Linked DNA regions of Paludibaculum fermentans. The protein of the gene in region 2 interacts with the protein of the main gene of each other region in a pairwise test. Links are inferred from orthologs where the notes say so. Each region holds a gene or a part of one and is shown on either strand. Other genes may lie near its edges. The genes, in order: dnaE, rplL and nikR.

Region 1 (10,539 bases), 3.2 Mb from region 2 along the record:
AGGCCCAGGTACCGATTATGGCAAGTGGTCCCCTGACAGCATCACAAGTATCGGAGTATCACGAGAAGGGCTACGTTCTCGCCCGCGGCATGTTCAGCGAGGCGGAGATCGAGCTTCTGGGGCGGGCGGCGAAGCAAGACCGCGAGTTGGACGCGCGCTCGTTCGGGCGCAACGATGGCGAAGGCCATGTGGTTCGCCTGTCGCTGTGGAATCACCCCGGCGACGCGCTCTACGGCATGTTCGCGAGATGCAGCTCCATCGTCGATTCGGCGGAGAAGTTGCTCAACGACGAGGTCTACCACTATCACTCGAAGATGATCATGAAGGACGCGCGCGTGGGCGGCGCGTGGGCCTGGCACCAGGATTACGGCTACTGGTATCAGAATGGCGTGCTGTCGCCGGATCTGTGCAGCGCCTCCATCGCCGTCGACCGCGCCACTCGCGAGAACGGCTGCCTCCAGGTGGTGCCCGGCTCGCACAAACTGGGCCGCATCGACCACGTATTGACGGGCGAGCAGGCCGGCGCCGACCGCGAGCGCGTCGATGCCATTCTCCAACGCTTTCCTCTTGTCTACGTCGAGATGGAACGCGGCGACGTGCTCTTCTTTCACAGCAACCTGCTGCACCGCTCCGACGAGAATCGCTCGGAGCATCCACGCTGGTCGATGATCTGCTGCTACAACGCGGCGAAGAACGATCCCTACAAAGAGGCGCACCACCCGCGCTACACGCCCTTGAACAAGGTTCCGGACTCGGCCATTCTCGATGCCGGGTTACGGCGCTTCGCCGACTCAAGCTCGGATGTCGCCTGGCTCGAGGCCGCTCGTGATCAGAGCGCAACCAGCCTGGATCAGCCCGAGTAGAGGCGTTTGACGGCCATGGCAGATCTCCACTCCACGCAGCCTATTTTGCGCACACTCATGAGCTGGCTCGCGCTGGAAGACATGGCGCGGTTCGAGGACGCTCGTGGCAATGCGGGCGCCCTCCTGCAGCGGCGGCTCGACGATGTGCTTGAGGCTGGTTACGACGGTGTTCAGTTCGATGTTGTGTTCACCAGTGACCAACTCGCTCATTGCCGGCAGCGGGGGCTCGGCATCGCGGCGACAGGACGCGTGAATCATCCGGAAGAGGCCGGCCCCTTGGCGGAGAGGCTCGCGGACGCCGGATTCCCTTGCGCGACTTTGCATGTGGGCTGGGGCATGGAGAGCCCGGACGAGGCGGCACGTTTGATCGAAGCGGTGCTCACAGCCTCAGACCGCCATCCCATCCCGCTCTTCATTGAGACGCACCGCGCCACGATTTTCCAGGACGCCTGGCGCACCGTGGACTTCCTCGCGCGATACCCGCAAGTCCGCATCAACGGCGATTTCTCGCACTGGTACACCGGTCTCGAGTTCGTCTATGGCGGCTTCGAGAACAAGCTCCGCTTCATTGAACCGGTGCTGGAACGCGTGCGCTTTCTGCATGGCCGCATCGGCAATCCGGGCTGCATGCAGGTCGACATTGGAGACGGGGACGAAACCGCACATCCCTACGTCACTCACTTCCGCATGCTGTGGACGCGAGCGATGGAGCAGTTCCTCAGACAGTCCGAGCCAGGAGGCTCCCTCTTCTTCGTTCCGGAGCTCCTCTCGCCGAAGATCTACTACGGGCGCACCTTCCCCGATGAGAACGGAGTGCTTCGCGAGGAATGCGATCGATGGGCTCAGTCGCTGGTGCTGCGGGGCTTGGCGCAACAATGCTTCGCAGAAGCGAAACGTCGTGTGGACGCCGGCTCAGGCCGGGTCCGCTAGGCGTAGAGACCCGATGGGCACGTAGAAGACGCGATAGCGCTTGCCGTCGGAAAACAGCTGTCCCGCCGCATCCTCCACCAGGACGGTGACGCGCTTGGTCACGCGATTCACGCGGCCTTTGTAGGTGCGGCCTTCGAAGGCGAAGCTGACCATGGAGCCCACACGGATGCCCGCTTCCGCAGCCTGCTCACGACGCGTGATGAGATTGTGCGTATGGGCCGTGTGGCGGAAGTGGCGGGCGGTGATGCCCTGGAATCGCGCGGCCGAGCAATCGCTCTCGCCCCAACAGAGCATCTCAATGAGGTGCACGAGTTCGTGTTCGAAGATGCGCTGCAAGCCCGCGAAGCGATTGGTGCATTCGATCCCGCAGACGGTGACGGAACGCGAGTCCTCTTCAAACGAGTCGAACAACATGTTCACCGCGACGGAGATCTCGTAGCTGACCGCGCCTGTGCGGCTGGTGAAACGAGTCGTCTTGCCGCCAGTCTTTGTCATGCGCGATGACAGCCGGAAGCTGAGACTTTGCCCTTCCAGGGCATTGCCGCACAGGCCCTCGAAGAAGAATCTGTCGTAGGCCTCAAAGAGCAGGTGCAGATCGCGCGGGTGTACAACAATGAAGTCCTCGCGATGCAGATGCCGGGACTGGGCCAGGACGTACTCCCGCACCTGCCGCAAGCGGTGCGCGACCAGATCGTCGGACCAGTGGAATAGCAGAACGTTCTCGGCGAGCAGACCGCGCGCCGGCGCTGGAGACGGAGACGCCATCTAGTCGAGCCAGCGCACGCTCACCGGCTCACCGTGCGTGCATTGTTGTGTTTCCGTCACGCCCGCGGCAATCAACGCGCAAGCTGTGTCCGTCGCGGTACGCAACGCCGCTTCCTTCGATTCTCCGGAGGCGACCTTGCACGAGTTGCGGCCCTGGTAGGTCATGCACACCTCGACACGGTTCTTGCGATTGCCCAGCATCAGGTAAGTCGTCACCCCAAGGAAGAGGAAGAAGGCGACCACGCCCATCAGGATAAATTTGCCCTTGTTCAAGCGTCGCTACTCCGTGAAGAAGCTGCCCATCTGCCGGAACTTCTGATACCGCTGTTCGATCAATTGGTCCGGACTCATCGGAGCCAGTTCGTCAATGGCCGCGACCAGCGTCTGGTGCAGATACTGCGCGGCTCGATCGTAGTCGTCCTGCGCGCCGCCAAGCGGCTCGGGGATAATGCCGTCGATCAGGCCCTGCCGCACCAGGTCGCTCGCCGTGATCTTCAAAGCAGCGGACGCCAGCGCACCCTTCGTGGAATCGCGATAGATGATGGCCGCGCAGCTTTCCGGAGAGATCACGCTGTAGACCGCGTTCTCCAGCATGAACACCTTGTTGCCCACACCCAGCGCCAGCGCGCCGCCGCTGCCGCCTTCGCCAATCACCACCACAATCAGCGGCGACTGCAGTCGGGTCATCTCCCGCAGATTATAGGCAATGGCCTCGGCCTGGCCGCGCTCTTCCGCGTCAATGCCCGGATAGGCCCCCGGAGTATCGAGGAAAGTAATGATCGGACGCCGGAACTTAGACGCCATCTCCATCGCGCGCATCGCCTTGCGGTAGCCTTCCGGCTTCGGCATGCCGAAATTGCGGATCAGCTTCTGCTTTGTGTCACGGCCCTTCTGCAGGCCGACCATCATTACCGGGTGGCCGCCGAGCATCGTGCCGAAGCCCGCGACAATGGCCGCATCTTCACCGTAGAATCGATCGCCGTGAATTTCCGTGAAGTCCGGCACGAGCCGGTTGATGTAGTCCAGCGAGTGCGGCCGTTTGGGATGGCGAGCAAGTTGGACACGCTGCCACGCCAGATTGACGCCTTGCTCACCGCGCAGCGCTTTCAGTTCGCCCTCGAGATCGGCGAGCTGTGCCTGCGCACCTGTGGAGGTGAGCTGGAGCTGCGAGATCTCGCGCTCGATATCGGCGATGCGTGCTTGCGAAGTATCGCTCATATAAAGATGCTTCCTACGAGGCTATCACTTCAAGCGCTTCCGGTCCGCAGATGCGCTCGATTTCGGCCTTGAACTCCTTATCCGGACGGATGCGCGCCGTGACATCAAGTGTCACTGCAAAGTCTCTCGGCTTCTCCAGCTTCAGCCGCACTGAGGTCTCGCCCGGCTTGGTCGTGAACAGCTTTTGCAACGCTTCGGCTTTCTCGTTGCCGGTTGCCGAAAGCCGCACACGGATGGAGACCAGCGAAGGGAAATTCACACGGGCCAACTCGAGCGGAATAATCTCCTGGATGTTCAGCTTGATCGTGCCGTCTTCCTCGGGCATCGCCTTGCCACGCACCAGCACCGCTTTGTCCTCTTCAATCTCTTTTTGAAGATGCTCGTAGCGGGTGGCGAAACACAACGCTTCCACCGAACCAGTCCAGTCCTCGAGCTGTGTGATGGCCCAAGGCTTCTGTTCCTTGTTGCGCCGCCTCTGCACGCTGCGCAGGATGCCGCAGACCGCGATTTCCATGCCTTTTTCGAGGCCCGCCAGATTCTCGGTGGTGTACGACGTGAGCTCCGTCACTTTCCACCGATACTCGTCCAGGGGGTGGCCGCTGACGTAGAAGCCGATGGTCTCTTTTTCGCCGCGCAGCTTCTCCGCCTGACTCCAGTCATTCAGCCTGGGCAGTGCGCGCGAAGAAGAGGGAGAGTCGTCTCCAATGAGCTCGCCGAACAAACCAGTCTGCCCGCTGAGCTTGTCCTTCTGGGCGCGCTGGCCGGATTCGATGCAGTCCTCGATGATCGCGAACAACTGCGAGCGGTAGCCTTTCAGACTGTCCATCGCTCCCGCTTTGATCAGGCTTTCCATCACGCGGCGATTCACCGCCGAGAGATCAACTCGTTCACAGAAGTCGTCCAGCGACTTGAAGACGCCGCCTTCGTTGCGAGCCTTCACAATGGCTTCCACCGCGCCCACGCCGACATTCTTCACTGCGCCCAAACCGAAGCGGATCTTGTCGCGGCCCACTGGCGTGAAGTTCAGGTCCGACTGGTTCACGTCGGGCTGCAGCACCTCAATGCCCAGAGAGCGGCATTCGTTGATGTACTTAACGACCTTATCGGTGTTGCCCGTTTCCGACGTTAGCAGCGCCGCCAGGAACTCCACCGTATAGTGCGCCTTCAGGTAGCCGGTGAGATAGGCGAGATAGCCATAGGCCGCCGAGTGTGACTTGTTGAACCCGTACTCGGCGAACTTCGCCAGCAGGTCGAACAGGGCCTCGGCCTTCTTGGGCGGATGGCCGTTCTTCCTCGCGCCGTCGAGGAAACGGGCGCGCTGCTTGTCCATCTCCTCTTTTTTCTTCTTGCCCATCGCGCGGCGCAGAAGATCGGCTTCACCCAGCGAGTAACCGGCGATACGCTGCGCCACCTGCATAACCTGCTCCTGATAGATCACCAGGCCGTAGGTTTCTTCCAGCAGCGACTTCAACTCGGGCAGATCGTACGTGACCGGCTTGCGGCCCAGCTTGCGATCGACATAGTCGTCGACGAAGCCGTTCTGAATCGGGCCTGGACGATAGAGGGCGTTGAGGGCGATGAGGTCCTCAATGCGCTCAGGATGCGAGCGCCGCAACACATCCTTCATGCCCGACGATTCAAATTGGAAGACGCCGTCAGTCAGGCCCTGGCCGAAGATGCGCTCATACGCGTCCTTGTCGTCCAGAGGCAGATCTTCCAGCACCAGCGTCTCGCCGCGCGTCTTCTTGATCAGCGACAGCGCCTCGTGCACGATGGTCAGCGTGGTGAGACCCAGGAAGTCCATCTTGAGCAGCCCGAGTTTCTCGAGCATGGACATTTCGAACTGGGTAACAATTTCCTCTTTGTTGGTGCGGTAGAGAGGAACGATCTCGGCGAGCGGCACCGGTGAGATGACAACGCCCGCGGCGTGCACGCCCGAGTTGCGGGCCATGCCCTCCAGGCGCTGCGCGATGTCGAGAATCTCTTTGACCTTCGGATCCTTGGCGGCGGCCTCCAGGATCGCGGGCTCCTCGTCGAGAGCCTTCTTCAACGTCATCTTCGGGTCGGCCGGAATCAGCTTCGAAAGCTTATCCACTTCGCCAAAGCTCATGTCCAGCACGCGGCCCACGTCCTTGATCGCGGCCTTCGGAGCCAGCGTGCCGAATGTGATGATCTGCGCCACCTGCTCGCGCCCGTACTTCTCGGTGACGTACTGGATGACCTCGCCGCGGCGGTTCGTACAGAAGTCCACGTCGATATCAGGCATGCTGACGCGTTCAGGATTCAGGAAGCGCTCAAACAGCAGGCCGTAGTGCAGCGGATCCACATCGGTGATCCCCATGCAGAAGCTCACCAGCGAGCCGGCGGCCGAACCGCGGCCCGGACCCACCGGCACGCCCGTCGATTTCGCGTAGCGGATGAAGTCCCAGACGATGAGGAAGTAGCCCGAGAACTGCATCTGCTGGATCAGTTTGATTTCGCGATCCAGCCGCTCAATGTACTCGGCCATGTCGAAGCGCAGTTGGCCCTGCGCCGCCATCTTGTCCAGCTTGCCGCGGCGCTTCTCAAAGCCCTGCCGCGCCACGTACTCGAAGTAGCTGTCGATGGTCTGCTCCGGCGGGACGTCGAACTTCGGGAAGGGCTCCTTCACCGGGTCCATCTTCACCTGGCAGCGTTGTGCGATGTCCCACGTGCGGTCCAGCGCGTCTTCCACCTCGCCGAAGATAGTCATCATCTCTTCGCGCGTCTTCAGGAAGAATTCGTTGGTGGAGAACTTCAGGCGCTTCTCATCGCTCACCAGCTTGCCGGACTGGATGCAGGTGAGAATGTCCTGCGCGCGATGGTCGCTGTGCTCCAGGTAGTGCGCGTCGTTGCTCGCCACCAGCGGAATGCCGGTCTCGCGCGACATGCGGTAGACCTGCGGCATCACGACCTTGTCTTCTTCCAGCCCGTGATCTTGGATCTCGAGGAAGAAGTTGTCCTTGCCGAACAGATCGCGATACTCGTACGCCAGCTTCTGCGCGTCGTCGTACTTATCGTTCATCAACGTTTCGTTGATGTCGCCCTTCAGGCAGGCCGACAGCGCGATCAGCCCCTTGCTGTGCTGCGACAGCAGGTCCTTGTCGATGCGCGGCTTGTAATAGAAGCCGTCGAGACTTGCCGTCGACACCAGCTTGATCAGGTTCCGGTAGCCTTCCTGGTTCTCGCACAGCAGCACCAGATGGTTGTAGCGCCGGTTCGTTTCGTCCTTGATCCGCCGGTCGTTCGGCGTGATGTAGACTTCGCACCCGATCACCGGGTGGACGCCATTGTCCTTCGCCTTGAAGTAGAACTCCGCGGCGCCAAACAGGTTGCCATGGTCCGTCAACGCCACCGCCGGTTGGTTTTGCTTCACGGCGAGCTTCATCAGCTTGCCGATTTCGCAGGCCCCGTCCAGCAGCGAGTAGTCGGTGTGGCAGTGTAGATGGACGAACGGCTTGTCGGACATCGGTGAATTCGGCAGAAATGGTAGGGACGGGCAGATTCGAACTGCCGACCTTCCGCTTAGGAGGCGGACGCTCTATCCAGCTGAGCTACGTCCCCGGATCTTCTATCTATTCTACAGCCCGGCTGGGGTCATCGTCTGCGCTTACCAGCGCTTCAGACCCTTGGCTCCGATGTCGCGCCGGATCTGCATCCCGTCAAACCGGATGGGCGCGCAGGCGGCGTAAACGTTATCGATCGCAGCCTGCAGCGTCGCGCCGCTATGCGTCACGCCCAGCACGCGCCCGCCGGAGGTGACCAGCTTACCGTCCGCCATCCTGGTGCCCGCGTGGAACACTGTCGCGCCGGTCGCTTCCGCTTGCTCAATCCCGGTAATCTCGTCTCCCGTCCGCACCTTGCCCGGATAACCATGCGCCGCCAGCACCACACAGACAGAAGGATCCTGTTTAAACTTGAGCAGTTCGGGCCGCACCTGCCCGCTAGCCGCCGCATGCAGCACCGCCCCGAAGTCGCAATCCATCCGATGCAGCAGCGCCTGCGTCTCGGGATCGCCCAGCCGGACGTTGAACTCCAGCACCATCGCTCCGCGTTCGGTCATCATGAGCCCGGCGTACAGGAATCCGCGGAACGGCGCACCCTCCGCCTTCATCTGCTGGACCGTGCGCTCCATCACGTCGCGCATCACCTGGTCGCGCTGCGCCTGCGGCAGGATCCGCGAATCCGAGTAGGCGCCCATGCCGCCGGTGTTCGGACCCTGGTCGCCCTCGAAAATGGTCTTGTGGTCCTGCGAGGGCTCCAGGGGCAGTACACGCTCTCCGTCGCTGAGCCCTATGAAACTCACCTCTTCGCCGGTGAGAAACTCCTCTATGACCACCTTGCCGCCAGCGGAGCCCACCAGGGCACCGCTGAACATCCCATCCAGGGTTTCTTCCGCGTGGCGGCGGTCCGGACTAATCACGACACCCTTGCCGGCAGCCAGGCCGTCGGCCTTGATCACGACGGGGTAGTCGAATTGATCCAATGACTTACGGGCTTCAGCAGGGTCAGAAGTCGAGACAAACCGGGCCGTGGGAATGCCGGCCCGCTCCATGAAACGCTTCGAGAAGATCTTGCTGCCTTCCAGCTGAGCCGCGGCCCGGGTCGGCCCAAAGATCAGGCGCCCTTTGGATTCAAAGAGATCCACGACTCCCTCGACCAGCGGAGCCTCCGGACCCACCACGGTGAGATCCGCGCCAATTGAGTCCGCCAACTGTAGTAAATCTACAGGTGTAGAAGATGATGGCTTCAAACAGGTGGCCACGGACGCGCAGCCAGGGTTCCCAGGCGCTACGTAAACCTCTGAAACAGAAGGGCTTCGCTTCAACCGCCAAGCGATGGCGTGTTCGCGTCCGCCGCTGCCCAGAACCAGAACTTTCACAGCGTAACTCCTCTCGCTACAATTAACTAGGATATCTGGGAACCCCCTCACCTGCCAATGCGACAGATCAACTACGACGTTGTGATCATCGGAGCCGGACATGCCGGATGCGAGGCGGCCCGTGCCTGCTCGCGGATGGGCCTGCGCACCGCGATGGTCACAATGAACATCGACCTCATCGCGCAGATGTCCTGCAACCCAGCCATTGGCGGAATCGCCAAAGGGCACCTGGTCCGGGAGGTCGACGCGCTGGGTGGAGTGATGGCCGAGGTGGCCGATCAGATCGGGATCCAGTTCCGCCTCCTGAACACCAGTCGCGGCCCGGCTGTCTGGAGCCCCCGCGCCCAGATGGATAAGAAGCAGTATCGCTTCAAGATGCGTGAGACCCTGGAGCACGAACCGAACCTCCGCATCCTGCAGGCCGAAGTGGCCGAGATCGAGTATGACGATCTGGCGGACGGCCGCCGCAAGGTCCGCTCCATCCGCTTGTCGGATGGACGCTCGCTCCAGACCCGCACCGTGGTCGTCACCACCGGGACCTTTTTGAATGGCCTGGCCCACGTAGGCGAGACCAAGTCCAACTGCGGCCGGAGCGGGGAAGCGCCGTCGAACCTCCTGGGCCACCACCTCCGCAGCCTCGGTCTGCAGTGGACCCGCCTCAAGACCGGCACCCCTCCGCGTCTCGATGGCCGCACCATTCAGTGGGACCGGTTCGAACCGCAACCGGGCGACCCCATCCCCACCCCTTTCTCTTTCCTCACCACCAGGATCGACCGCCCCCAGATCGAATGCCACATCGCCTACACCACTGATGAGACCCACCGCATCCTGCAGGAGGCGATCCCGCGTTCCCCGCTCTACAGTGGACAGATTGAAGGCATCGGTCCCCGCTACTGCCCCTCCATCGAAGACAAGATCGTCAAATTCCCGGATAAAACCCGCCATCAGATCTTCCTGGAGCCGGAAGGACTGGATACGTACGAAGTCTATGTGAACGGCATGTCCACCAGCATGCCCATCGACGTGCAGGAAGCAATGGTCGCCTCCATCCCTGGCTTGGAGAATGCGGAGATGATCCGCCCCGGTTATGCCATCGAGTACGACGCCATTGACCCCAGGGAACTGAACCATACCCTGGAAGTGAAGAAGATTGAGGGCCTTTTCCTCGCTGGGCAGATCAACGGGACATCAGGCTATGAGGAAGCCGCCTGCCAGGGGCTTCTGGCCGGAATCAACGCCGGCTGCCAGGTAAAGGGCATCGATCCCATCGTTTTGCGCCGCAATGAGGCCTACGCGGGCATCCTGGTCGACGATCTGGTGACCAAAGGGGCTGATGAGCCCTACCGCATGTTCACCTCAAGAGCCGAATTCCGCCTGTTTCTCCGTATCGACAATGCCGACGAGCGCTTAACGGCGGAAGGACGCCGCGTCGGACTGGTAACGGATGAGCGCTGGGCGGTTTACGAGAAGAAACTGGCGCAGAAGGCCCAGGTACTCCGTCTTTTGGAGACAAACCGGGTCACACCGGAGCATTTCTCCGCCTTGGGGCTACCTGCGGACGAAAGACCCATGCTCCAGGTCTGGTTGCGCCGTCCCGACGCCAAGATCGAGCAGATCCGCCCCTGGCTGGAACAACAACTGGGAGAACCTACCGTTGCCGCCGTTCTGACCACCGTGGAGACCGAAGTGAAGTACGAGGGCTACCTTCACCAGCAGGAACGCCAGATTCAGCGCCTGAAGGACTCGGAAGGCCGCCTGATCCCTGCCGGATTCGCATTTCGGGGCATTCCGGGCCTCAGTCGGGAGATCTGTGACAAGTTGGAGCGGGTTCAGCCCGAGACGCTTGGTCAAGCGGCCCGGATT
Region 2 (9,511 bases):
CTTAATACCCAGCGCGCGCAGGAACACCGAACCGTAGAACTTGCGCTTACGGTCGATGCGGACATAGAGAAGGTTCTTGGAATCGAACTCGAACTCAACCCAGGAGCCGCGGTACGGGATGATCTTGCCCAGGAAGTAGCTCTGAGCCTGGATCTTCTCGAAGAAGACGCCGGGCGAGCGGTGCAACTGGCTGACGATCACACGCTCAGTGCCGTTGATGATAAAGGTGCCGTTCGGCGTCATCAGCGGAATTTCGCCGAAGAACACCTCCTGCTCCTTGAACTCGCGGACAGTCTTTCGGCCCGATTCGTCCTTATCGAACATCTTCAGGCGGATAGTGACTTTGAGCGGCGCGGCATAGGTCATGCCCCGCTCTTCGCACTCCGCCTGGTCGTACTTCAATTGCAGGCCGACGGGGTCGCCGCAGCGGTTGCAAAAGGTGACGATGTTCTTATTGAAGGTGCCGCACTTGTCGCAAAGTACGTCGCCGGGATGGAAAGGATCGGTCTTGATGGTGGCGCCGCAGGTGGGGTTCCGGCAGACCGTGCGCAGGTGGTTCAAGCCCTTGAGGCTGCCGCACTTGCACTCCCAGTTGCCAATCGAGTAGTCGACGAACTCCAGCTCCGACAAACCACGGAAATCCGTGATCGGAAAAACGCTCTTGAAGACACTCTGCAGACCGATGTCGTCACGCTCATCGGGGAGCAGGTCCATTTGCAGGAAGCGTTCATAGCTGCGCTTCTGGACTTCGATGAGGTTTGGAATCGGGACGGAGGTCCTGATCTTGGAAAAGTCGACGCGCTCGCGAGGCGTGCCGTTGGACGCAGTAGCCATTCTCCACTCCTTAAGGCGCCGATCTCATCCGGCGGCGGGGCCGCCAGGAAGAGTCTGGCATCCCTAACTACCCGAACATCGGGCGATAGGGGTGAATCTCGGGATCGTATGTCGGGAGATGCCCGGCGCAGGGATGTCTGTCACCAAGGGCAGGAAATTGGACCAGTTCAGACAGGACAAGCCGGGAAGAATTTGGGGTACACACCGGCTGCGCAGTAGGAACGAAGTGTTGAGGTCACCCGGACGCCGCCATGGTACGGAACCCGGGTCGAATATCTTTAGCACTGGCGCAGCGATTCCTGATCCGGCTGCAGAATCTGATGCCCCCAGTCTAACAGAATGAAAAACAAACCGTCAAACGGGTGTTACTTGGGCACGCAGAAGCGGCCGGTTACAGAGCATCCCATCCGGGAACCCCGCAACCCGCCGCATCTCTGTTTTGTCGATAGGATTGCGCCCACACAGGACGCATTCACTACTTGATCTCGACGGTGGCGCCGGCGTCGACGAACTTCTTCTTGATCGTCTCGGCTTCGTCCTTGTTAACGCCTTCCTTGATCGCCTTCGGAGCCGCTTCCACGAGGTCCTTGGCTTCCTTCAGGCCGAGGCTGGTCACTTCACGCACAACCTTGATCACGTTGATCTTGTTGGCGCCGGCAGCCGTCAGAATGACGTTGAACTCGGTCTTTTCTTCCACAACCGCTGCGGCAGCGCCGCCGGCCGCAGGAGCGGCAACGGCAACAGCGGCGGCGGCGGCGGAAACACCCAGCTTTTCCTCAAGCAGCTTCACCAGCTGGGAGGCTTCCAGAAGCGTCAGGCCCTGGATATTTTCGGCAATCGCGTTGATGTCAGCCATTTTAGTTTCGAAACTCCCTATCGTTATAAAATCGTTCCACTCAAGTCCTCACCCGCGCGATCCGCAATCCGAACCCCGCCTGGAGGCCTGCCCTCACTAGGAGGAAAACTTGTTTTCCTGGACGCCCTGATCGATGACCACGGCGAGATCGCGGCCCACGCCATTCAAGACAGTGACCAGTTGCTGTGCCGGAGCATTGATCACCCACAACAGCTTGGCGTAGATCACTTCCTTCGCCGGCATGCTGGACAGTTCCTGGATCGCACTCAGGTCGATCGCACGGCCTTCCACCAAGCCAGACTTGAAAGTAAATGTCGGATTTGCCTTCGCGTAAGCCGTCAGGGCCTTCGCCAGAGCTACCGGATCCCCAGTGGTGTAAGCCACCGCGGACACACCCTTCAGCCCTGCCAAAACCTGTGCGGATTCCAGTCCGGCGGACGCCTTCTCCGCGATCGTGTTCTTGATCACGTGATACATCCCGCCAGCCCCGCGAACGGTCTTGCGCAATTCGAAATCCTGCGCCACGGTCAGCTTCGTGAAGCCCGTCACAAACACGTTCGGGGATTTCTGAAGCTCACCACGCAGTTTCTCGAGATCTGCTTGTTTCTTTTTTCTTTCCTTCATGACCGGGTCCTTTCGCGAGCGCGCTCGATGCTACAGTTGACGGAGGTTGTAGACAGTTACGTCCAGAGCGACGCCCGGCCCCATGGTGGAGCAGACCGTTGCACTCTTCACGTACTTGCCCTTGGCCACCGAAGGCTTCGCCTTAATGACGGCCTGAATCAGTGTGCTCGCGTTTTCCAGCAACTTGTCGGTCGCAAAACCAACCTTGCCCACCGGCGCGTGAATCACGCCAGTCTTGTCTACGCGGAACTCCACCTTGCCGGCCTTCACTTCGTTGACAGCCTTGGTGACGTCCGTCGTCACCGTTCCGGTTTTCGGGTTCGGCATCAGGCCACGAGGACCCAGTATCTTACCCAACCGCGCCATCGACCGCATCATGTCGGGGGTCGCAATGACAGCATCGAAGTCCATCCAGTTTTCTTTCTGGATCTTCTCCACCAACTCATCGCCGCCGAAAAATTCGGCGCCCGCCGCTTCTGCCTCACGAATCTTGTCGCCAGAGGCGATCACCAGCACCCGCTTGCTCTTGCCGAGCCCGTTCGGCAGAACGACGGTGCCGCGAACCATCTGGTCCGCGTGCTTCGGATCGACTCCCAACCGCATGTGCACTTCGACCGTCTCGTCGAACTTCGAGAACTTGATCTTTTGTACCAGCGGGATGGCGTCTTCGAGCGTGTAGGGCCGCTTCTCGATTTGCCCCGCGGCCGCAGTATACTTTTTGCCTGGTTTTCTTGCCATAGTGTGACTGGTCCAAACGGCCTTTCCACCGGTTACCCGGTCATAAGACCTCCCAATGTGGTCGGATTGCCCACCGTGCCCTGAATTGCGACCCGGTAAACGTTCCGTTAGATTGGAAAAGAACGAAACTACTACTTTAGCATGGGCGCGACTGGCGCGTCCACACCGGAACACGCTGAGACTAGTTAATTACTTCCACGCCCATCGAAACGCACGCACCCTTTACCTGGGCAATCGCTGAATCGATATCAAACGAATTCAGGTCGGGCATCTTCAGCTTCGCGATTTCCTCAACCTGCTTCATCGTAATCTTGCCGACTTTGTTCTTATTCGGCTCCGCACTGCCCTTCGCCAGGTTGCAGGCACGCTTCACCAGAATCGCCACCGGCGGCGTCTTGGTGATGAAGGTGAACGAACGGTCCGAGTAGATCGTGATGACTACCGGGATGATCAGCCCTTCCTGGTCCTTGGCGGAGGTCTTGGCGTTGAACGCCTTGCAGAACTCCATAATGTTGACGCCCTGCGGACCGAGCGCCGTGCCGACTGGAGGCGCCGGAGTCGCCTTCCCCGCCGGAATTTGCAGCTTCACTTGAGCCGTTACTTTCTTCGCCATTTCAAAACCCTTCTCAAACTCTTCTCAAGCGCACGCCCGGCACTTGCCTGCAGGCGCCAGCCTGGCCAAACAGCCTGCTAGCTGATCTTCTCCACCTGGAGAAATTCGAGCTCCACCGGAGTCGCGCGGCCAAAAATCGTCACGAGCACGCGCAGCGTGTTCCGGTCCGAGTTCACCTCGTCCACCTTGCCTTGGAAGTTGGTGAACGGACCATCCACGATCCGTACGGTCTCGCTCTTCTCGAAACTCATCTTCGGACGCGGCCGCTCAGCAGCCGACGCCTGACGGTAAAGAATCGCGTTTACTTCGTCCGCCGTCAACGGCACCGGCGTGTTGCCGCCGCCCACGAACCCGGTTACCCGGGGCGTGTTCTTTACGTGATGCCAAAGCTCGTCGTCCATGGCCATCTGCACCATGACGTAGCCCGGATAAAGCAGACGCTTGCTGGTGACCTTCTTGCCATTCCTCAACTCAACCACTTCTTCAGTGGGAATCAGGATCTGACCCAACCGGTCTGCAAACGCATACGCCGAGGCCCGGGCCCTCAGCGATTCCGCAACCTTGTTTTCGAATCCGGAGTAGGTGTGGATGATGAACCAATCCATGCCAGGGAGAGCATTCGGATCGGCCGCCGCGGCAATCTCCTCCGCGGTTACCTCCTCGGGAGACTCCGACTGGGCACCGTTTACCGGCGCGTCTTCAGACGGATCGGGGATGCCGCCTGCCTCGTTATTTTGATCGAAGTCTTGCTCGGACATGGACTAAACCCTTGTCTAGCTTGCGCTTACTACTTCCGTGCCAGCGTCTGGAAAATCTGATTGATCGCCCGGCCCAGCAGCATGTCAACCACCGCGAAGTAGGCCGCGAACAGAAATACTGCTGCGATCACAACCCCTGTTGTTGCTTGCACTTGTGCCTTGTTGGGCCAGCTCACCCGGCGCATCTCGGCTTTCAGATCCGAGACGTATTCCTTGACCTGTTCGATCCAGCCCGCGACGCCGGTCTGTGGCTGGTTGTCGCCGCTCGCTGCCGTAGTTACTGCCGCCATGGATGGCACCTTTTCCGAAGCCTTTCCGAGAGGCGTGCCTTAGGCACACCCGCTACCGACGAACGCCCCTTACACAGGCGTCTTGATTGAAATCCACCCAGATCTGGTCCGGATGCCAGGAAGATGGCAGGGGATGAGGGAATCGAACCCCCACATGCGGTTTTGGAGACCGCTGGTCTACCGTTAACCTAATCCCCTTCCCGGTAAACACTCAGTATTATAGCTCAACTTCCGGACAGCCTCGGGAACCAGCCGCCCGTACTTTCCACCCAAACCCTTGCGAACAAACGCGGCGGCCTTCTTTTAAAGCCGCCGCGCGTCCTTCAATCACTAGTCGAGAACCACTTCCGACACCGTGCCGGCGCCAACCGTGCGGCCACCTTCACGAATCGCGAAGCGCAAGCCCTTGTCCATCGCCACCGGGGTGATCAGTTCCACACCCACCGTGACGTTGTCGCCAGGCATCACCATCTCGGTGCCTTCCGGCAACTCCATCACACCCGTCACGTCCGTCGTCCGGAAGTAGAACTGCGGACGATAGCCCTTGAAGAACGGGGTATGGCGGCCGCCTTCTTCCTTCGACAGGACGTACACTTCGCCCCGGAACTTCGCGTGCGGCTTGATCGAGCCCGGCTTCGCCAGCACCTGACCACGCTCCACGTCGTCCTTGTCGATGCCGCGCAGCAACAGGCCGACATTGTCGCCCGCCATGCCACTGTCCAGCAGCTTCTTGAACATTTCCACGCCCGTGACTACCGTCTTGCGCGTGTCGCGGAAGCCCACAATCTCGACTTCCTCGCCCACCTTGACCTGGCCCTTTTCAATACGGCCCGTCACCACCGTCCCGCGGCCCTGGATCGAGAAGATGTCTTCGATCGGCATCAGGAACGGCTTGTCCACATCGCGCGGAGGAATCGGAATGTAGCGATCCACCGCTTCCATCAGGTCGTCCACCGACTTTTCCCACTCCGGCTCGCCGTTCAACGCGCCCAGCGCGCTCACGCGGCAGATCGGCAGGTCGTCGCCGGGGAACCCGTAGCTCGAAAGCAGCTCGCGCAGCTCCATCTCCACCAGTTCCAGCAGTTCGGCGTCGTCCATCATGTCGACCTTGTTCAGGGCAACCACGATGTACGGCACACCCACCTGGCGGGCCAGCAGTACGTGCTCACGAGTCTGGGGCATCGGTCCGTCAGGAGCCGCCACCACCAGGATCGCGCCGTCCATCTGCGCCGCACCGGTGATCATGTTCTTGATGTAATCCGCGTGGCCCGGGCAGTCCACGTGCGCGTAGTGACGATTCGCCGTCTCGTACTCCACGTGCGCCGCCGCGATCGTGATACCTCGTGCCTTTTCTTCGGGCGCGTTGTCGATCGAATCGAAGCTGCGGAACTGCACCTTCGGGTTATGCTTGGCCAGCGTCTTCGTGATTGCTGCCGTGAGCGTGGTCTTGCCGTGGTCGATGTGGCCAATCGTGCCAACATTCACGTGCGGTTTGCTGCGATCAAATTTCTCTTTCGCCATGCGTGCGACTCCCTGCTGCCTCCCGCCTAATCCAGCTTTTTGTGGGGACCGGCCGCCCGCCTCGGGCTCACCGGAACCTGGAAGGGTCCAGCTCGTCTTGAAAAATTCTGGAGCCGATGACCAGGATTGAACTGGTGACCTCGTCCTTACCAAGGACGCGCTCTACCAACTGAGCTACATCGGCCCTGCAACTTACTTTAGCGCAACCCTACCCGCCTATGGCAACCCCGGCACACTGCTCTCCGCGATTTCCATCACAGACCCAGGTTGGATCGCTTTCGCCCGGTACTTCTCCCGGTTCGCTCTACCATACAAGTAGATGGTGGACAGGGGAGGATTCGAACCTCCGTAACTCGCAAGGAGTGGCAGATTTACAGTCTGCTGCCATTAACCACTCGGCCACCTGTCCGTAACCGTGTTGTCGCTGCCGGACGGCAACCCTCCCAATATAACGCATCAGCGGTCATTTTGCATCAAACAATCGTGCGTGAATTTGTTCTAATCCACCTCCTTGCGTCCCGCCGCGAAGGATGGTACCAACAGTAGTTCAGGACCCTGCCGCACACCACCCATGCGCCGCCATAAGAGCCTCCACCCGCTGTCCCACCAGCACCACAACGGACTCGCCCTCTGTGTGCTCATTGAACGCGGTCTCGCCAGGGATTCTTCCGACGCCAACATCCAACGCCTCGCCGCCAAATGCGCCGACCGCTTCGATCTTGAACTCGTGAACCACTTTGAACTCGAGGAACAGGACCTCTTCTCGGCCATCCTCTCCGAGCTCGGCCCCAACGCCCAGGTCGACGCGCTGGTCGCCGAACACCGCCGCATGGAGCAACAGATCGCCCAGCTCCGCGTCGAACCCACCATCGAGCGCCTCCAGGCCTTCGGTGCCCTTCTGCGGGCCCACATCCGGAGCGAGGAGAATGAACTCTTCGAGAGCGTCCAGGACCGCCTCAGTGACGCCACCATGCAGCGCCTCGGCGACACCTTCGAAGCCCGCGCCGTTCGCGTCTGCCTCGAGCCCTGATTTCAATCAATATTCCGATGAGCACCCTACTTCAAACCAACATCCCCAGCCTCCCGTTGATCGCCCGTGGCAAGGTCCGCGATGTCTATGCCGTCGGCGACGACAAACTGCTGATGATCGCCACCGATCGCATCTCCGCGTTCGATTGCGTCCTCGGCTCACCCATTCCAGACAAGGGCCGGGTTCTCACCCAGCTCTCTCTTTTCTGGTTCGATTTCCTGAAGGACGTCGTACCCAACCACCTGATCTCGGCCAACGTCAGCGACTACCCGGCCGACCTGCACCAGTACAGCGACCAGCTCGAAAGCCGCTCCATGCTCGTTAAACGCGCAGAGATGGTGCAGATTGAATGCGTCGCCCGCGGCTACATCTCCGGCTCCGGCTGGAAGGAGTACAAGGCGGATGGCACCGTCTGCGGAATCCAGCTCCCCTCCGGACTCAAGGAGAGCGACCGCCTGCCCGAGCCCATCTTCACGCCCGCTTTCAAGGCCCAGTCGGGCCACGACGAGAACATCAGCTTCGAGAAGGCCGCTCAAATCGCGGGCCAGGACGTTGTCACGCGCCTGCGCGACCTCACCTTGGGCATCTACTCCAAGGCCGCCGGCTACGCGCTCACCCGCGGCATCATCCTCGCCGATACCAAGTTCGAGTTCGGCTTCATCGGCGACACGCTCACCCTCGGCGACGAAGTCCTCACGCCCGACTCCTCGCGCTTCTGGCCGGCCGCCGATTACAAGTCCGGCGGCGCGCAGCCCTCTTTCGACAAGCAGTTCGTACGCGACTACCTCGAAACGCTCTCCTGGAACAAGCAGCCCCCCGCTCCATCGCTGCCGGCCGACGTAATCGAGAAAACGTCCGACAAGTACCGGGAGGCGTACGAAAAGATCACTGGTAGCAAACTGTGAACTGGCTCGACATCTTCTTCCTGGTTCTGCTCGGGATCTTCGTGACGCAAGGCATTCGCCGGGGCTTCACGCGGTTGGCAATCGGCCTGGCATCCACGATGCTGGGCCTTTTCCTCGCAACCTGGTTCTATGGCTCCGCCGGAGCCTACTTCCAGCCCTACCTGAGCTCCCGTGCGCTCTGCAACATCGTAGGCTTTATGCTCGTCTTTGTTGGCGTTCAGGCGGTGGGAGGCCTTTTGGGCTGGGGCCTCTCCCGCATCTTTAAGTGGACCGGCCTCAGTTGGCTCGACCGCATGCTGGGCGCCCTCTTCGGCCTCATCAAGGCCACCCTGATCGGCGTGGTCTTCATCATGATGCTGCTGGCCTTCCCCATCAAGCCGGTGCCCGACTCCGTGGCCGATTCCACCGTCGCCCCCTACCTCGTCGAAGCCTCACACGTCCTCGTCTACCTCGCCCCGCGAGATCTCAAGGACGGTTTCCTGGCGACCTACGAGCGGGTGAAGAAGCTCTGGACCGGCGTCCGGCATGACGCCGAACACGAAACTCCACCCAAGGCGAGCAACTAGCGCGCCGTGATGCCCACCAGGCAGACGCCGCCAGCCGCGCCGATTCGTCTTCGCCAAAGTCATAACTGCTTGAAACTAAAAGCGATCTGAGCCCCTCTTGCCTGCCCCTGCGCCAGCTGCCTAAAATCCTCCAAGAAAATACTTGACGTGTCAACTAATGTCGTGTAATTTAAAGTCATGGCACGCAAGACAAGCCGCCTCCAAGAGGAACTGAAGCAGACGAAACCCTTCAGCTCCATCTACCAGGAGGCGTCTCTGTCCATCCTGAAGACCGCGGACGTCTTCCGGCGTGACACAGCACGCTTCCTGGAACCACACGAGATTACGCCGCAGCAGTACAACGTATTGCGCATCCTGCGCGGCGCAGGTGCCGAGGGCATTCCGACCTTGGCCATCGGCGAGCGTCTCCTCGAAGAGACGCCGGGCATGACCCGGTTGCTCGACCGAATGGAATTCAAAAGCCTCGTACGCCGGGTTCGCTGCGAAAAAGACCGCCGCCAGGTGCTCTGCTACCTCACCGAAGAAGGTGCGCGCCTGCTGGCCAGCCTCGACCCGTTGGTCGCGGAAATCGATCAGAAGATGGCCGCGGGGCTCACCCCCGATGAGGCCGAAACCCTGGTGGAACTACTGGAAAAGATACGGGAGACAAGACAATGACTATCGCTGAACTCGACGCCAAACTGAACGACGCCATCCTCACCGGCAAGGCACTGGAAGCCTTCGAAGAACTCTACGACGAGAACGTCGTCATGCAGGAAAACTCGAACGAGCCGTTC
Region 3 (9,274 bases), 200 kb from region 2 along the record:
GGCTCCAGCCCTTTCACCAGCGTGTGGAGGCCCACCGGACGCGACCGCATCACCTGCCGCCGCCCGAACGCCAGCAACTGCCGGGTTCGTTCCGCCGCACGCTCACTCGCCTTCACCACCTCCTGTAAGTAGCGAGGCAGCACCGAATCGCCGGGCGGCAGGTTGGCCAGCGCCAGCCGCGAATAGCCGGTGATCACCGTCAGCAGGTTATTGAAATCGTGCGCCACGCCGCCCGCCAGGCGGCCCACGGCCTCGAGCTTCTGCGACTGCCGGTACTGCTCTTCCAGCGCCAGCCTATCAGTCAGATCGCGTCCAATCGCCGCGATGCCGGTAGGTTCGCCCCGGGCATCAAACAAGGGCGTGTTGTCCCATTCGAACAGGCGCCGCTGGCCATTGCGGCACAGCACCTCGTTGCGGCCCGACCGCGCTCCGCCCAAGTCGTGAAACACGCCCTCCAGGCGCATGCGCGCCGCTGCGTGCACCGACTCCGGCAGGAACTCGTGAAACCAGTCGAGCCCCGTGAGCTCCTCGCGGGCACAGCCCAGCAGACCGGCCAGGTACTCATTGCAGAACTGAATCCGCCCATCACAATCGAGAATCAGCGCCGCCACATTGGCTGATTCGAGCAGCTCGCGGAATCGCCGTTCGGACTCGCGCAACGCGCTCTCCGCTTCCATGCGCTGCGTCAGATCGGTCGCCAACACCGCCAATTGCCCCGGGGAGGGCCGGAATGCACTCAGCTCCAAGGTGGCCTGATAGCGGGTCGAGTAGTGAATGGTCTGCCGTTCTTCGCCCGTCTCCACCACATCGAGCAGGGCGGCATAGGTGGTGCGGTCGAAGTGGGGCAGAACCTCCAGCAGTGTCCGGCCCAGCACCTCCTCCAGCGGGACGCGCAGCATCGACTCCATCACCGGATTGCATTGCACCCAGCGCAGCAGCCGCTGGCCCGAATCCGGATCAGTGGACACATCGAACAGCCCAAACCCGGCCGGCATCTTCTCAAAGAGCTGCCGGTACTGCCGGTCGCTGTGCAACCGCTGGCGCTCCGCCCGCAGGCGGTCAAGTTCGGCCGAAGCCCGCGCCCCGAAGTGCTCGAACAATGCGGCCGAGTAGCCGTTGGCCTGCATCGGCTCAGTCCCCAGCACGGACAGCAGCCCCAGCGTCTCACCGCTGGACGACCGCAAGGCCAGCCCCAGGTAGCTCTCCACGGACATCTCCGCCAGCATCTCGTCGGCCGGAAACAGGCGCTGCACCCCGCTGGAGAAGATGCACATGCCCTTATTCACAACCGCTTCGCAGGGAGTGCCCGCCAGATCGTATTCCACATCCTGGCTGACCTGGCCATTCACCGCGAAGGCGATGGAGCGCACCCGCGATTCCGCGCCCGGCAGCAGTTCGGTCACCAGGCAATAGCGCATGTGCAGCGCCTCGGACAACCGCACGGCCAGGCGTTCAAAGTACTGCTTGCCCGTCAGGGACGAGACGGTGTCGAGCACAGCCAGCAGGGCCGCCTCCGCATCGCCCGATCGCACCACGGGGCTCAGCCAGCCGCACAGACGCCGCGGTTTTCCGTCCGGCTCGGATTCCATGATCCGGCCGCGGCTCACAACCCAGAAGTAATCGCCGCCCGGCCGCCTCATCCGGAATTCCTGATGGAGTTCCAGGATGCCTACACCGGCGGAACGATCCATCGACTCGGCCAGGCGCGGCATGTCGTCGGGATGCACCAGGCCTGAGTGGATCAACTCACCGACTGTCAGGCGCCACCCGCCCGCCTGGTCCTGAACGCCAAACGCCGGCTCGGGCGACAGCAGCTCCCTGATCTTCGCGCTGAAAAAGACCTGCCCGTTGACCCTGTCCACCTCCCAGTAGCCTTCACCGGAAGCCTCAAGAAGATGTCTCCAGCGGGCGGATTCAGCGGACAGTGGAGATTCGTGGCTGACCGGGTCGATTGGCATAAAAGTACCGAGTCTTGGGCGGAATCCAGGCGCTGGTCTCGAACTACATTAGCCCACAGGGGATTCGTATTGCAATTGCATGGCAGGGGCGGAAACCCGGCTTCAGGGCTCCGGCCGGAAGAGATAAACCGCGATCTCGGCGAAGAGGTTCGGCGCCATCTCTCCAGCCCAGTGCCCGGCGGCGAAGTAGCGCCGTTCCACATGCCAGCCCTGTTTCCGGATCAGGTCCTCAAAGTCGATCACAGTCAGAAAATGGACGTTCGGCGAATCGTACCAGTCGAACGGGAACAAGTGCGTCTTGGGAGCCCGTCCGCTGAACAGATGACTCAGCCGCACCCGCCAGTGGCCGAAGTTCGGGAACGCCACGATGGCGTGCTTGCCGATGCGCAGCATCTCCTGCAAAACCATCAGGGGCTGCAGCGTCTCCTGCAGCGTCTGGCTGAGGATCACGTAATCGAAAGCCTTGTCGGGATAGTCCTTCAGGCTCTCTTCGAGATTGCCCTGGTAAACGGTGACGCCGCGCGCAATCGCCCGCTGGACGAGCTCACGCTTCAATTCCACGCCGCGCGCCTCCACTTGTTTGTGGACCTTGAGCCACTCCAACAGGGCTCCGTCGCCACAACCCAGGTCGAGTACCTTGGCCCCGTTCGGAATCAACTCACTGATCAGGCGGTAGTCGGTGCGGCCAAGCACTTCCGTGACCTTCAACGCAGAACCTCCAGCGGCCGGAACTCCCTCACACAGCGCGCCAGGAAGCCGCGCACGATCTCCGTCTGCTCTCCGATATCCACCAGGAATGCGTCGTGGCCATAGTTCGACGAAAGCTCGCAATAGGTGACGTCGTGGTTGCGGCCGCGCAACGCGTTCACCATCTCCTGGGATTGATAGGAGGGATAGAGCCAGTCCGACGTGAAGCTGATCACCAGGAACCTCGACCGCGCCCGCTCCAGCGACGCCGCCAGCGACGGGAAGCCCGCCGACAGGTCGAAGTAGTCCATCGCCTTGGTGATGTAGAGGTAGGAGTTCGCGTCGAAGCGCCCCACAAACTGGCTGCCGCGGTAGCGCAGATAGCTCTCCACCTCGAAATCCACCTCGAAGTCGTAGCCGAAACTCTTCTTGTCCCGCAGCCGGCGCCCGAACTTCTCGCGCATCGACTCGTCGGACATATACGTGATGTGGCCCACCATGCGCGCCACCGAGAGCCCGCGCGCCGGAGGCGTTTTGTAGTAGTAATCGCCGGCGTGAAAGTCGGGATCGGCCATGATCGCCTGGCGCCCCGTCTCATTGAACGCAATCTGCTGCGCGCTGTGCCGTGCCGTGGTCGCAATCGGCAGGCAGGCTTCCACGGCCTCCGGATAGGCGACCGCCCACTCCAGCACCTGCATGCCACCCATGGAGCCGCCGGCCACTGCCAGCAGCTTCGGAATGCCCAGGGCATCGATCAGCGCCTTTTGCAGGCGCACCATGTCGCTGATGGTGATGCCCGGAAACTTCAAGCCATACGGCTGGCCTGTCGCGGGATTGATGGAGCTCGGCCCGGTCGTGCCGCGGCACCCGCCCAGGACATTGCTGCAGATCACGAAGTAGCGATCCGTATCGAAGGCCTTGCCCGGCCCGATCATGTTGGCCCACCAGCCCGGTTTGCCCTCATGGTCGATGCCCGCCGCATGCGCATCGCCCGTGAAGGCGTGCTCAATCAGAATGGCGTTCATCCGGTCGGCGTTCAATGTGCCGTAGGTCTGGTAAGCGACGGTGACGTCTTTGAGCGTCTCACCCACATCCAGCGTCAACGAAGGGATGAGGGTGAACTGAGTTTCCACAATCATGGGAGGATCAATCGCGCAAGGTGCGCCTTTGGTCCTTATTGTAGCGTGAGCCGTCCACTCAGCCCGCGGCGGTCAGAGTCAGCCGCCCGTGCTGCACTCCTTTGGTGCTGATCAGGCGGTCCGCGATCTTCTGCACGCTGCCGCACTGGCCGCGCAGGACCAGCACTTCCAGGCAGTGGTCGTGGTCCAGGTGGACATGCAGCGTGGAGACGATCTCCTCGTGATGATCGTGCTGGATCTCGGTGAGCTTGTCGCTCAACATGCGCACATGATGGTCGTAGACGAGCGTCAGCGCGCCCACCACCGGCGACTCCGGCGACATGGTCGATTCCTGGATCAGCGCGTCCCGGATCAGGTCGCGGAACGCCTCGCTACGGTTCGTGTAGCCGCGTTTCTCATTTAAGGTGTCGAAGCGCTTCAACAGCTCTTCGTCGATTGCAACCCCGATGCGTGCCAGTTCGCCCATACCCTCCATCATCAGGCAGTGCGGGCCGCGCCTCAAGGGGGCTGCGCGTCAGGCGGATTCGATCTCGAATACCAGCTTCTTCGACCGGATCTCCTTGCCGTTCAGCCACAGGTGGATTGCGCCGCCGCTCAGCTTGGCCTTGCAGCTTAGTGTCCTCACCGGCAACCCGCCCACCACGGCCTTGGCTTTCCCGCCCGCGTAGAGGAAATAGTGATGCTGCTTCGTCTGTGCATCCACCACCTGGAGATTCACGCTCTTGGGCGCGCGCGGGGCGCCGTCGACCGTCGCCGTCACGCCCCCGGAATAAGTAAGCCCGATCTCCAGTGCGTAGACGGGCTTCCCTTTGATTGCGGCTTTCACCACGCCCGCTTCCAGCTTGATGTACGTGCTGGGGTCAGCGAATTGGCGCGGCCTCCGCAGCTCCGCAATCGAGCCCGTCGAGGTGTAGACAGACCGGTGCAGCACCGTGCCCTTCATCGTCGGCCGGTCGATCATCTTTTCGTCGCCCATGTAGATGCCGACATGCGTGATGACACCCTGCGACCAGCCATCGTTGTACGTGTCCTTGAACAGGATGATGTCGCCCGGTTGAGCCTCCGGCAGCTTCACCTTCGGACCCACCTCATCCCCGGCCAGGCTGTCGGCATAGCCGGACCCCGTGGAAAGCCCGTCATGGACGAGCAGGGCATAGTCACTGGGAAACTTGACCACCGGCAGCTTGATCCCCGCCTGGCTGAAGACATGCCGGACAAACTCACAACACTGCGCCTTCACGCCGTAGCGGAAAGGCTGGTTTACCCATTTCTTCGCGCAACGGACCACACGCGTACGTGGATCCACCGCCTGACCCGGCTCACGGGCAGCCGCTCGTCCTGGAATCGACGTGGTTGAGGACGCCATGGACTGTTCCTCCGGCGACGGATTCTAGCACCTTGAATCTGCCGTGGCGCGTCCTGTAAGTGATTGGTAGGAAAAAGGAATCCTGTCGCCCGCATCGCGCAGCTTCGTGCGCCGTTTTGGGGCGTTCCAGCGAAATTTGGTGTTCTTGTCAGTCTATCATTTCGCCCGAAGTGTTGAAGAGTGGCCCCGGAAATGGAAAAATGGATGTTGTCCCCCATCACAGGAGAGAGCTTGCCCACCACAGCCATCCTCGCCCTGGAGGACGGTACCGTCTACCAGGGCCGCGCGTATGGCGCACGAATCGTGCGCACCGGGGAGGTCGTTTTCAATACCTCCATCACCGGCTATCAGGAAGTGTTCACGGATCCGTCTTACACAGGGCAGATTGTCGTTCTGACAAATCCTCAAGTTGGCAACTACGGCACCAACGACGGCGATGACGAGTCCGCGCATCCTTACATAGAAGGCCTCGTCGTCCGCGAATGGGCCGAAGCCCCGTCCAACTGGCGCAGCCAGCGGACGGCCGACCAGTTCCTGGAACAATACGGCGTACCCGTGATTTCGGAAATGGACACCCGCGCGCTGGTGCGCAAACTGCGCATCGGCGGTGTCCTGCGCGGCGCTCTTTCGACAGCCGGCCATTCGGCCGAGGAGCTCATCGAAATCGCCCGCAAGAGCCCGTCGATGGCCGGCCTGGAGCTGGCCACCCGCGTCTCCACCAAGACTCAATATGAGTGGAACACGCCCGTCGAGGCCTGTTCACCCTCCGAGATCATCAAACAGCACGAACCGGGGCAGTTCCATGTCGTCGCCTACGACTTCGGGATCAAGCGCAACATCCTGCGCTGCCTCACCTCCATCGGCTCCCGCGTCACGGTGGTGCCCGCAACAACCTCCGCCGAAGATGTTCTGGCGCTGAATCCCGACGGCATCTTCCTCTCCAACGGACCCGGAGATCCTGAGCCGCTGGAGCACCAGGCCGCGCAGATCCGCAAGATGATCGGCAAGAAACCCATCTTCGGCATCTGCCTGGGCCACCAGATCATCGGCCTCGCGCTGGGCGGCAAGACGTTCAAGCTGAAGTTCGGCCATCGCGGCATCAACCACCCGGTGCTCAACACGCGCACCAACAAGGTGGAGATCACCGTGCAAAACCACGGCTTCTGCGTCGACCCCGACTCCATCAACACCAGCGACGTCGATCTCTCGCACATCAACCTGAACGACCAGACGCTGGAAGGGCTGCGGCATCGTTCCGAGCCGCTCTTCTGCGTGCAGTACCATCCGGAAGCGGCGCCCGGGCCGCACGATTCCCAATACCTGTTTGAGGACTTCGCCCAGATGATGAAGGAGCACAAGAAGTAGGAATGCCGCGCAGAAACGACATTCATCGCATCCTGATCGTCGGCAGCGGCCCCATCGTCATCGGGCAGGCCTGCGAGTTCGACTACTCCGGCACACAGGCCTGCAAAGCCCTGCGCGCCGACGGCTACGAAGTCGTCCTCATCAACTCGAACCCGGCGACGATCATGACGGACCCCGACCTGGCCGACCGCACTTACGTCGAGCCGCTCACCGTCGAATACGCCGAGGAAGTCATCCGCAAAGAACGGCCGGACGCCCTGCTGTCCACCGTGGGCGGCCAGACCGGCCTCAACCTTGCCGTGGATCTCGCCGAGCGCGGCGTCCTCGACAAATATGGCGTGGAGCTCATCGGCGCCAAGATCGATTCCATCAAGAAGGCCGAAGACCGGCTCCTGTTCAAGGACGCCATGCGCAAGATCGGCCTCGAGACCCCGCAATCGCGCCTGCTGCGCAGCGTGGAAGACGGGCTCGAATTCGCCAACAAAATCGGCTATCCGATGATCCTTCGCCCCAGCTTCACGCTGGGCGGCACCGGCGGCGGCATCGCCTACAACCGCGAAGACCTGCTCAACATCCTGGAACGCGGCCTCGATCTTTCGCCCGTCCACGAAGTGCTGGCCGAAGAGAGCGTACTCGGCTGGAAGGAGTACGAGCTCGAGGTGATGCGCGACCAGGCCGATAATGCCATCATCGTCTGCTCCATTGAGAACTTCGATCCGATGGGCGTCCATACGGGCGACTCCATCACCATCGCTCCGGCCCAAACGCTGACTGACCGCGAGTATCAGATGATGCGCGACGGCGCGCTGGCCTGCCTGCGCGAAATCGGCGTTGACACCGGCGGCTCCAACGTCCAGTTCGCCATCGACCCCAACTCGGGCCGCATGGTGATCGTGGAAATGAACCCGCGCGTGTCGCGCAGCTCTGCCCTCGCGTCCAAGGCCACCGGCTTCCCGATCGCCAAGATCGCCGCCAAACTGGCCGTCGGCTACCGCCTGGACGAGATCAAGAACGACATCACGCGCAAGACGCCGGCCTGCTTCGAACCCACCATCGACTATGTGGTGGTGAAGATCCCGCGCTGGCAGTTCGAGAAGTTCCCCGGCGCTGAGTCCGTCCTCACCACGCAGATGAAGTCCGTCGGCGAAGTGATGGCCATCGGCCGCACGTTCCGGCAGGCTCTCAACAAGGGCATCCGCGGCCTGGAGACCGGCAAGTCTTCCTCGGCGACGGTGTATGACGACGATCTGATCGAGAACCGCCTCATCACCCCGAATCCTGACCGGCTGGGCTACATCCGCTACGCCTTCGAGAAGGGCCTGACCGTGGAAGAGGTCTTCGAAATGACGAAGATCGATCCGTGGTTCCTGAAGCAGATCCGCGACGGCATCCTGTATGAACAGGAGCTCGACGGCAAGGCGCTGGGCGACATCACGGCTCTGGAATTCCGCCGCGCCAAGCGTGACGGGCTCTCCGACAACCGCCTGGCCCGCCTGACTTCGGCCGATCCGCTGGCCGTGCGCGCCCGCCGCAAGGAACTCGGCGTCAAAGCCGTGTTCAATCGCGTCGACACCTGCGCCGCCGAGTTCGAGAGCTTCACGCCCTACCTCTACTCCAGCTACGAGAGCGAGTGCGAGGCCGATCCGGTCGACCGGAAGAAAGTCATGATCCTGGGCAGCGGCCCGAACCGCATCGGCCAGGGCATCGAGTTCGACTACTGCTGCTGCCACGCGAGCTTCGCGCTGCAGGAGTTCGGGGTCGAGTCGATCATGGTGAACTGCAACCCGGAGACCGTCTCGACGGACTACGACACCAGCGACCGCCTCTACTTCGAGCCGCTCACGCTCGAGGAAGTGCTGAACATCTGCGACACCGAGAAGCCTGACGGCGTCATCGTCCAGTTCGGCGGCCAGACGCCGCTCAACCTGGCGCTGCCGCTGAAGCGGGCCGGTGTGCCGATCATTGGCACTGATCCCGAAAACATCGACCTGGCGGAAGACCGCAAGCTGTTCGGCAAGGTGCTGGACGACCTGGGCATCCCTGCCCCGCCCTACGGCACCGCCACCAACATGGACGAAGCGTGCGCCGTGGCGCGCCGCATCGGCTACCCGGTTCTGGTGCGCCCCAGCTATGTGCTGGGCGGCCGCGCCATGGTGATCGCGTACGACGAAGAGACCGTGCGCCGCTACATGCAGGAAGCCACGCTCTTCTCGCCGGACCGTCCGGTGCTGATCGACCGCTTCCTGGAAGACGCCATCGAAGTGGACGTCGACGCACTCTCCGATACCGAGGACGTGCTCATCGGCGGCATCATGGAGCACATCGAGGAAGCCGGTGTACACTCCGGCGACAGCTCCTGTGTGCTGCCTCCGCAGACCATTCCCGAATCCGAACTGGCCACCATCCGCGGCTATACCGAGAAGCTGGCCCGCGCCCTCAAGGTGATCGGCCTGATGAACGTGCAGTACGCCATCAAGGACGGCCAGGTCTTCGTGCTGGAAGTGAACCCGCGCGCCTCGCGCACCGCGCCGTACGTCAGCAAGGCGACCGGCATCCGGCTGCCCAAGATCGCGGTGGGCCTCATGCTGGGCAAGAAGCTGAAGGAGCTCACCCATCTCACCGGCGGCCAGACCACCGGCGTGCTGCCTGTGAAGCAGGTGTGCGTCAAGTCGCCGGTCTTCCCCTTCAATAAGTTCCCGGGCGTGGATCCGGCCCTCGGACCGGAAATGCGCTCCACCGGTGAAGTGATGGGCGTGGGC

What was found.
Region 1: the proteins of rplL (region 2) and dnaE interact in binary tests that used the Escherichia coli proteins (3 or more experiments, as listed by UniProt). The link is inferred for Paludibaculum fermentans from one-to-one orthologs.
Region 3: the proteins of rplL (region 2) and nikR interact in binary tests that used the Escherichia coli proteins (3 or more experiments, as listed by UniProt). The link is inferred for Paludibaculum fermentans from one-to-one orthologs.

What each region holds. Positions count from the first base shown.
Region 1 is NZ_CP063849.1:6,020,525-6,031,063, forward strand. Bases 3,590-7,602 are described here. They hold dnaE (DNA polymerase III subunit alpha), read right to left. Parts: upstream 7,264-7,602; coding sequence 3,790-7,263; downstream 3,590-3,789. Other genes in these bases: IRI77_RS23730 (acetyl-CoA carboxylase carboxyltransferase subunit alpha), read right to left, coding at 3,590-3,776; purD (phosphoribosylamine--glycine ligase), read right to left, coding at 7,405-7,602. Also shown: IRI77_RS23710 (phytanoyl-CoA dioxygenase family protein), read left to right, coding at 18-863; IRI77_RS23715 (sugar phosphate isomerase/epimerase), read left to right, coding at 879-1,793; IRI77_RS23720 (SprT-like family protein), read right to left, coding at 1,776-2,558; IRI77_RS23725 (hypothetical protein), read right to left, coding at 2,559-2,831; more of IRI77_RS23730, read right to left, coding at 2,838-3,589; more of purD, read right to left, coding at 7,603-8,727; tRNA uridine-5-carboxymethylaminomethyl(34) synthesis enzyme MnmG, read left to right, coding at 8,734-10,539. UniProt on the Escherichia coli protein: DNA polymerase III is a complex, multichain enzyme responsible for most of the replicative synthesis in bacteria. This DNA polymerase also exhibits 3' to 5' exonuclease activity. The alpha chain is the DNA polymerase catalytic subunit.
Region 2 is NZ_CP063849.1:2,817,743-2,827,253, forward strand. The notes cover bases 1-2,985. They hold rplL (50S ribosomal protein L7/L12), read right to left. Parts: upstream 1,691-2,985; coding sequence 1,310-1,690; downstream 1-1,309. Other genes in these bases: rpoB (DNA-directed RNA polymerase subunit beta), read right to left, coding at 1-834; rplJ (50S ribosomal protein L10), read right to left, coding at 1,787-2,314; rplA (50S ribosomal protein L1), read right to left, coding at 2,345-2,985. Also shown: more of rplA, read right to left, coding at 2,986-3,052; rplK (50S ribosomal protein L11), read right to left, coding at 3,234-3,665; transcription termination/antitermination protein NusG, read right to left, coding at 3,743-4,423; preprotein translocase subunit SecE, read right to left, coding at 4,453-4,713; tuf (elongation factor Tu), read right to left, coding at 5,044-6,234; IRI77_RS11040 (hemerythrin domain-containing protein), read left to right, coding at 6,806-7,264; IRI77_RS11045 (phosphoribosylaminoimidazolesuccinocarboxamide synthase), read left to right, coding at 7,282-8,169; IRI77_RS11050 (CvpA family protein), read left to right, coding at 8,166-8,735; IRI77_RS11055 (MarR family winged helix-turn-helix transcriptional regulator), read left to right, coding at 8,913-9,392; IRI77_RS11060 (SnoaL-like domain-containing protein), read left to right, coding at 9,389-9,511. UniProt on the Escherichia coli protein: The binding site for several of the GTPase factors involved in protein synthesis (IF-2, EF-Tu, EF-G and RF3). Is thus essential for accurate translation.
Region 3 is NZ_CP063849.1:2,617,625-2,626,898, forward strand. What follows is about bases 2,547-5,294. They hold nikR (nickel-responsive transcriptional regulator NikR), read right to left. Parts: upstream 4,251-5,294; coding sequence 3,843-4,250; downstream 2,547-3,842. Other genes in these bases: metW (methionine biosynthesis protein MetW), read right to left, coding at 2,547-2,666; metX (homoserine O-acetyltransferase MetX), read right to left, coding at 2,663-3,784; IRI77_RS10230 (C40 family peptidase), read right to left, coding at 4,299-5,150. In the rest of the region: IRI77_RS10210 (response regulator), read right to left, coding at 1-1,958; more of metW, read right to left, coding at 2,061-2,546; carA (glutamine-hydrolyzing carbamoyl-phosphate synthase small subunit), read left to right, coding at 5,382-6,515; carB (carbamoyl-phosphate synthase large subunit), read left to right, coding at 6,518-9,274. UniProt on the Escherichia coli protein: Transcriptional repressor of the nikABCDE operon. Is active in the presence of excessive concentrations of intracellular nickel.